One region of the Hydrogenophaga sp. PAMC20947 genome, then DNA from elsewhere that is predicted to be linked to it. Evidence: predicted binding sites of a transcription regulator. Region 1 holds the regulator's gene; each other region holds the start of a gene.
The links. The regulator sigma-54, encoded in region 1, starts transcription at its own class of promoters, with help from an activator protein. The targets are predictions, from matches to a motif close to TGGCANGNAANCTGCTTT.

Region 2: E5678_RS18020 (pilin) is a predicted target of sigma-54. The motif match lies at 909-926, and genes of this name have one in related genera.
Region 3: E5678_RS09490 (CmpA/NrtA family ABC transporter substrate-binding protein) is a predicted target of sigma-54. The motif match lies at 971-988, and genes of this name have one in related genera.

The regions. Positions count from the first base shown of each region.
Region 1 covers NZ_CP039252.1:3,459,789-3,462,055, forward strand. Annotated here, with positions in the region: gene E5678_RS15790 (THUMP domain-containing protein) at 1-78, opposite strand, end outside; gene rpoN (RNA polymerase factor sigma-54) at 300-1,949, opposite strand; gene lptB (LPS export ABC transporter ATP-binding protein) at 2,088-2,267, opposite strand, start outside.
Region 2 covers NZ_CP039252.1:3,937,274-3,939,540, forward strand. Annotated here, with positions in the region: gene E5678_RS18015 (3',5'-cyclic-nucleotide phosphodiesterase) at 1-749, shown strand, start outside; gene E5678_RS18020 (pilin) at 987-1,406, shown strand; gene E5678_RS18025 (pilin) at 2,022-2,267, shown strand, end outside.
Region 3 covers NZ_CP039252.1:2,116,599-2,118,865, forward strand. Annotated here, with positions in the region: gene E5678_RS09485 (nitrate regulatory protein) at 1-786, shown strand, start outside; gene E5678_RS09490 (CmpA/NrtA family ABC transporter substrate-binding protein) at 1,149-2,267, shown strand, end outside.

The sequences.
Region 1 (2,267 bases):
TGTGATGCGCTTCACTTCGTCGGCGAGGAAGTCCTCCACGCCGGCAGCGCAGGGCAAAAAGAGGTTGAGTTGGTTCATGAATCTTTTTCCAAAAATGGTTGCGGCCACAAAAGCCACCGCGCTAACAGCCGTCATTCCTTCCAGTGCACACCACGGAACTGGATCTGGCAGGCCGGTTGGTGCAATCCCCGCGCGCAGGGACACAGGGGGCCTGCACCCTGAACACACCACAGAACTGGCTTCACCAGGCCGCAGGTGCAGCCCCCATCAGGGGGAAGGGGCGAAGCGGTGCAGGAGGGCTACAAGGTTTTTCGCAAATTGGCGGGCGCGATGCGCAACGCTTCCCGGTATTTGGCCACAGTACGGCGGGCACACTCAATACCCTGCGCTTTGAGCAGTTCGGAAAGCTGGTTGTCTGACAATGGTTTTGACGCGTTTTCAGCGGCAATGAGCTGTTTGAGCAAGGCGCGCACCGCTGTGCTCGATGCGTTGCCGCCAGTCTCCGTGCCCAGCGATGAGCCAAAAAAGTACTTGAGTTCGTAGGTGCCGAACGGCGTGGCCATGTACTTGGCGGTGGTCACACGGCTGATGGTGGACTCGTGCAAGCCCAGCTCGTCGGCGATTTCGCGCAACACCAGCGGCCGCATGGCGAGCTCGCCATGCATGAAAAAATTGCGCTGCCGTTCGACAATGGCCGAGGACACGCGCAGGATGGTGTCGAACCGCTGCTGGATATTCTTGATGAACCAGCGCGCCTCCTGCAAACGCTGCTGCATGGCGGCATGGCCTGCTTCGCCGCCACCCCCTTTCCCACCCCGGTTCTGACGCAGGGCGTTGGCGTATACATCGTGCACCCTCAACCGCGGCATGACGTCGGGGTTGAGCTGCACCTTGAAGCCACGCCCGGCGTGCGTGACCAGGACATCGGGCACAACGACATTGCGCTCCACATCCACAAACCGCCGTCCCGGCTTGGGCTCCAGCCCGATGATCAGGCCAAGCGCTGCGCGCACCGTCTCATCGTCCAGCCCACACAACGCACACAAGCGCTTCACATCGCGCTTGGCGAGCAACTCCAGCGGTTGTCGGCAAATCACCAGCGCAGCCTGGGCAACCGGCGTGTTGCGCAAGTCTTCGATCTGCAGACGCAAACACTCGCCGAGATCCCGCGCACCCACGCCGATGGGCTCCATGTTGTGCAGCCAGCCCAGCGCCATGCGCAGCTGCTCTTCCGCGACTTCAATCGCCGCAATACTGGGCGATGCAGCTTCGCGCCCGTGCAGCAGCCGCCAAAAGGCCAACGCCAATTCTGTCCAGTCGTCATCGAGATAACCATCGTCGTTGAGCGACTCGATCAGGAAATACAGTGCGGCCTGATCGGTTTCGCTCAGGCGCAAACAGCGGGCCTGCTCATGGAGGTGATCTTGCAGGCTGACCGGCGCTCGGGCCAGATCAGCCGCCGTTGCCGTTTCGTCGTCACCCCCGGAAGAGCCACTGTTGCGCGCGGGCGCATCACCGCCCCACTCGCCGTCGTCGGGCGCCATTTCCACGGAGCCGTCGCCGTCCCAATTTTCTTCCAACGCCCCGTCTCCATCGGCCTTGCGCTCGGCGGCTTCCCCAGCCGCACTCTCACTGGGCTCACTGGCTGTCGACGATGTGCCTTGGCTGAAGGGCAACTCTGAATCGGGGGCAACAGATTCGCCCTCGGGAGCCGCCGCCGCTTCGGCAATTTGCTCTCCTGCGCTGACCGGGACATCGCTGTGATCAAGCCCAAAATCTTCGCGGTCAGCGGTTTCATCCGCACGATCGAGAAACGGGTTTTCATCGAGCATCTGCTCGACTTCCTGCGCCATTTCAAGGGTAGAGAGCTGCAGCAAGCGGATCGACTGCTGCAGCTGTGGCGTGAGCGCGAGATGCTGCGAAACGCGCAGCGACAAACCTTGCTTCATGCCAAGGCGCCTAGCGACACGTCAAAACGCTGGAGCGGAACGTCACGCTGGAGCCACCAGCAGGTTCGCCCAAAGCCTCGCTCATTCCCATCAGGGAGCACCGAACCACAGCAGCATGGAACAACGGATTGGCCACCATCACATGCGGAAGTTCTCGCCGAGGTATACCCGGCGAACATCGGCGTTTTCCACGATCTCTTCACTGGTGCCACTCGCCAGGACATGACCATCGCTGATGATGTAAGCGTGGTCACAAATACCCAGCGTCTCACGCACGTTGTGATCGGTGATGAGCACCCCGATGCCTCTGGATTTGAG
Region 2 (2,267 bases), 480 kb from region 1:
CCTCTTTTTTGCTGGACGACGATGTTTTGATCGACGCCGGCACCGGCGTGGGCGATCTGAGCCTGGCGGAAATGGCGCGCATCAACCATGTGCTGCTCACCCATTCCCACCTGGACCATGTCGCCAGCCTCCCGCTCATGCTCGATGCCGTGGCCGCCTTGCGCCTGGCCGCGAAAGCACCGCCCCTGCAGGTCCATGCCCTGCCCGGCACCATAGCGGCCTTGCGGGTACACATCTTCAACAACCTGATCTGGCCCGACTTCGCCGCCATCCCCAGCGCCGAAGCGCCCTTGATGCGCTTTGTGCCCCTTGCTGAAGGCGAAGTGCTGGACGTGGGCGGTAAATCCATTGAAGTCTTGCCCGCCGTGCACACCGTGCCAGCCGTGGGTTACGCCGCTGCGTCCCCTACAGGCTACTGGGTCTTCAGCGGCGACACCGAGCGCAACCCGGCCTTCTGGCGCCGGGTCAACCAGCTGCAAGTGGCCATGCTCATCATCGAGACCGCCTTCAGCGACCGTGAGAAAGACCTGGCCCACCGCAGCCTGCACCTGGCCCCCAGTGTGCTGGCCTCAGAGCTCGACCAGATCCGCAGCGATCAGCGCTACCCCATCTACATCACCCACACCAAGCCGGCTGAGACTGGACTGATCATGGAAGAGATTCAGCGCTTCGACGAGCTGCCCAGCCGGGATGGTGGTGTGCGCCACGATATCCGTTGGCTGAGCGCGGGGCAGACGTTTGATCTGTGATGGAAGGGCAGGTGAGGGGGTGGTGGTGCGACAGGGCTGGTTCACCGCTTGAAACACGGTGACAAAAAACGTCACCGCCTATGGAGCCCAGGCCGCACAAATTGTCACCTGGTGGGCCCCAACCGTGAAATAGCGCAAGAAAACCCCGTCATTTCTAGTTGGCACGGTCCCTGCTAAATGCGATCCGTCTTTTAACCATCGTGGTTTTTGTTCCACCCTCAGTCAAGGAGTTTTCTCATGAAGCGCAAATTGCAACAAGGTTTCACCCTCATCGAATTGATGATCGTGGTGGCCATCATCGGTATTCTGGCTGCTGTGGCTCTGCCCGCTTACCAGGACTACACCGTGCGTGCTCGCGTGTCTGAATCGTTGGTTGCCGCTTCCGCTGCCAAAATTGCTGTAGCTGAAAATGCCGCCAACGGGCAAGCCCTTGCATCGGGCTGGATCGCTCCTGCAGCGACGCCCAACCTGGCCAGCGCTGCGATTGCCGCTGATGGTGTGATCACCGTGACGACCACGGCTCGCGCAGGTGGTGGAACGGTTACCTTTGTACCAGATCCAGTGCTGGTTGCTGGCACCATCCCAACCGATCGCATCGGTTGGACCTGTACCGGTGGCACATTGGTCGCGAAGTACCGCCCTGCTGCGTGCCGTTAATACGCTTCCGAAATCCCACGGGGTGCAACGCACCTTAGGGACTAGCCGAAAAGCCAACCACTTGTGAAAGCGGTTGGCTTTTGTTTCTTCGTATTCTGAAAAGTTGGCAAACTTGTTGGTTTGAGGAATGCAAAAATCGAGGTCTTCGCCTGAATCTCGAAGGGAATCTATGCCCCGGCCTCTTGCACTGTGCTGTCCTGATTTCAAGTCTGCACCCTCTCGCGCTCGTTTTGCAGGGCGTTGGGCCTTGGCCCATCTGGGCGTCAGCCAGAGCCCGGGCTGATCATGGAGGAGACCCAGCGCTTTGACGAGCTGCCCAGCCGGGGCGGTGGTGCGCGCCACGATGTCCGTTGGCTGAGCGCGGGGCAGACGTTTGATCTGTGAAGGGTGTGCCGGTTTAGGGGTGGTGCGACGGGGCTGGTTCACCGCTTGAAACACGGTGACAAAAAACGTCACCGCTTACCGCATCAGACTGCACAAAATGTCACCTGATGGGCCCCAACCGTGAAATAGCGCAAGAAAAACCGCCTATTTCACGCTGGCACGGTCCCTGCTGAGTAAACCCCGTCGTCCACCTATCGTGGTTTTTGTTCCCCCCATTCAAGGAGTTTTCTCATGAATCGTTCTATGCAAAAAATGCAAAAAGGTTTTACCCTCATCGAATTGATGATTGTGGTGGCCATCATCGGTATTCTGGCTGCTGTGGCACTGCCCGCTTACCAGGACTACACCGTGCGTGCTCGCGTGTCTGAATCGTTGGTTGCCGCTTCCGCTGCCAAAATTGCAGTAGCTGAAAACGCCGCCAACGGGCAAGCCCTTGCATCGGGTTGGGTTGCACCTTCAGCCACTCCTAATATGACA
Region 3 (2,267 bases), 1.3 Mb from region 1:
GAGCGCGCCACCGGGTCGGCGCTGTTTGCCTCAGGGCTTGCCGACGCTCCTGCACAGCAGCAACTGCTGCACCTGATCGAGTCACAAGAACGGTGCCTGCAGGTGTTCGGCGAATTCGCCAGCGAAGCGGTGATGGCCACCTGGCGCGCTGCACGGCAACCAGAAGGCCTGGTCTGCCTGGAGCGCTTGCGCCGGGTGTTGTGCACCACCGCCGCAGGTGCCCCCCTCTCACCCGACCTCAGCCAAGCCTGGTTCGATTGCTGCACCGCCACCATGGATGCCATGAAAGCCGTTGAAGATCAGATGTCTTCCGAGCTGCTGGCCCTGTGCGAGCAACGCATCGCATCCACTTCGGCCGAGCTGGCGGCGTTTGAAGTGCTGAACGGCAGCGCACCAGTCAGGCACAACCCAGGCAACACCACTGCACCCGGTTTCTTTGATCCAGCGGCGAGCGATGAACGCTTGCTCGGCACCCCATTGAGCACGGGGGGACAAGGCTTTGGACAGCAGCTCGACCGCTCCATCCTTGAGCTCGTTCAAGAGCAAGCGCACCGCTTGCAAAGCATGAGCGACGAGCTGGACACCGTGCGCGCCAGCCTCAACGAGCGCAAGCTGATTGAACGGGCGAAGGGCCTGCTGATGGCCCACCGCAGCCTGAGCGAAGAGGCGGCTCACAAAGCCATGCGGCAAATGGCCATGAACCAGAACAGGCGTGTGGTCGATGTGGCCGAGGCCGTACTGGCCATGGCAGACGTGCTCCCGGAACCGAAGCGCCATGAAGTCTGACGCGCATGTTGCACCGCACAAGAACGGTGCCAAAGGATTGACGTGCACCAATTCAAGGCTCAGAAAAGCCCGCTGAGACAAGCACACCCAGCGGTCAATTTGCCCTCTGGTTCGACACTGCAATCGGCGCAAAACCCCTACAAATCAGGGTTCTGGGCCAAACGAGGCGATGGGAAGGCGCAGTTGGCACGGTCCCTGCTTAGTCTCTAACAAAAGCGGCGTGCCAACGACGGCACACCGCTCAGGTCTCTCCAGGCCACCCGGACAACGGCGTCCATCTCTCGCAGGCCATCGGCCTGTCAGTTGATGGGCGCCGTTTTTCGTTGTCTGGACCCCGTTGTTTCTTCCTTCAGGAGTTGTCCATGTCCGATGCCACGAACCACCCGAACCGCCGCCGCTTCGCCACCCAGGCCATGGCTTTGGCCGGCGCCACTACGCTGGGCCTGCCGGCATGGGCCGCCAAGCCTGGTCGCCCTGAAAAAGAGCAGCTGAAATTTGGCTTCATCAAGCTGACCGACTGTGCACCCCTGGTCGTGGCCTATGAAAAAGGCTACTTCGAAGACGAAGGTCTGAATGTGCAGCTGGAAGCCCAGGCCAACTGGAAAGTGCTGCTCGACCGGGTGATCGATGGCCAGCTCGACGGCGCGCACATGCTCGCCGGACAACCGCTGGGCGCCACCATCGGCTTTGGTACCAAGGCCGATATCGTCACCGCCTTCAGCATGGACCTCAACGGCAATGCCATCACCGTATCCAACGCCGTCTGGGCCGAGATGAAGCCGCACCTGCCCATGAAAGACGGCAAGGTCGTGCACCCCATCAAGGCCGACGCACTGAAAAAGGTGGTCGACGCCTGGAAGAAGGAAGGCAAGGCTTTCAAGATGGGCATGGTATTCCCGGTCTCCACCCACAACTACGAGCTGCGCTACTGGCTCGCCGCCGGCGGGCTCAACCCCGGCTACTACACCTCCGGCGACATCTCGGGCACCTCCAAGGCCGATGTGCTGCTGTCGGTCACACCGCCGCCCCAAATGCCCAACACCATGGAATCGGGAACGATCCATGGCTACTGCGTGGGCGAACCCTGGAACCAGCAGGCGGTGTTCAAGGGCATCGGGGTCCCGGTGATCACCGACAACGAAATCTGGAAGAACAACCCAGAGAAGGTGTTCGGGGTCACCGCCGACTGGGCCAAAACCAACCCCAACACCCACATCGCTGTGGTCAAGGCGCTGATCCGCGCTGGCCAGTGGCTCGACGCCTCCATGGCCAACCGCATCGAGGCCGTCAAGATGCTCTCGAAATCGCAGTATGTGGGCGCCGATGCGGCCGTGATCGCCAACAGCATGACCGGCACCTTTGAATACGAGAAAGGCGACAAGCGTCCTGCCCCCGACTTCAACGTTTTCTTCCGCAACTTCGCCACCTACCCGTTCTACAGCGACGCCATCTGGTACCTCACGCAAATGCGCCGCTGGGGC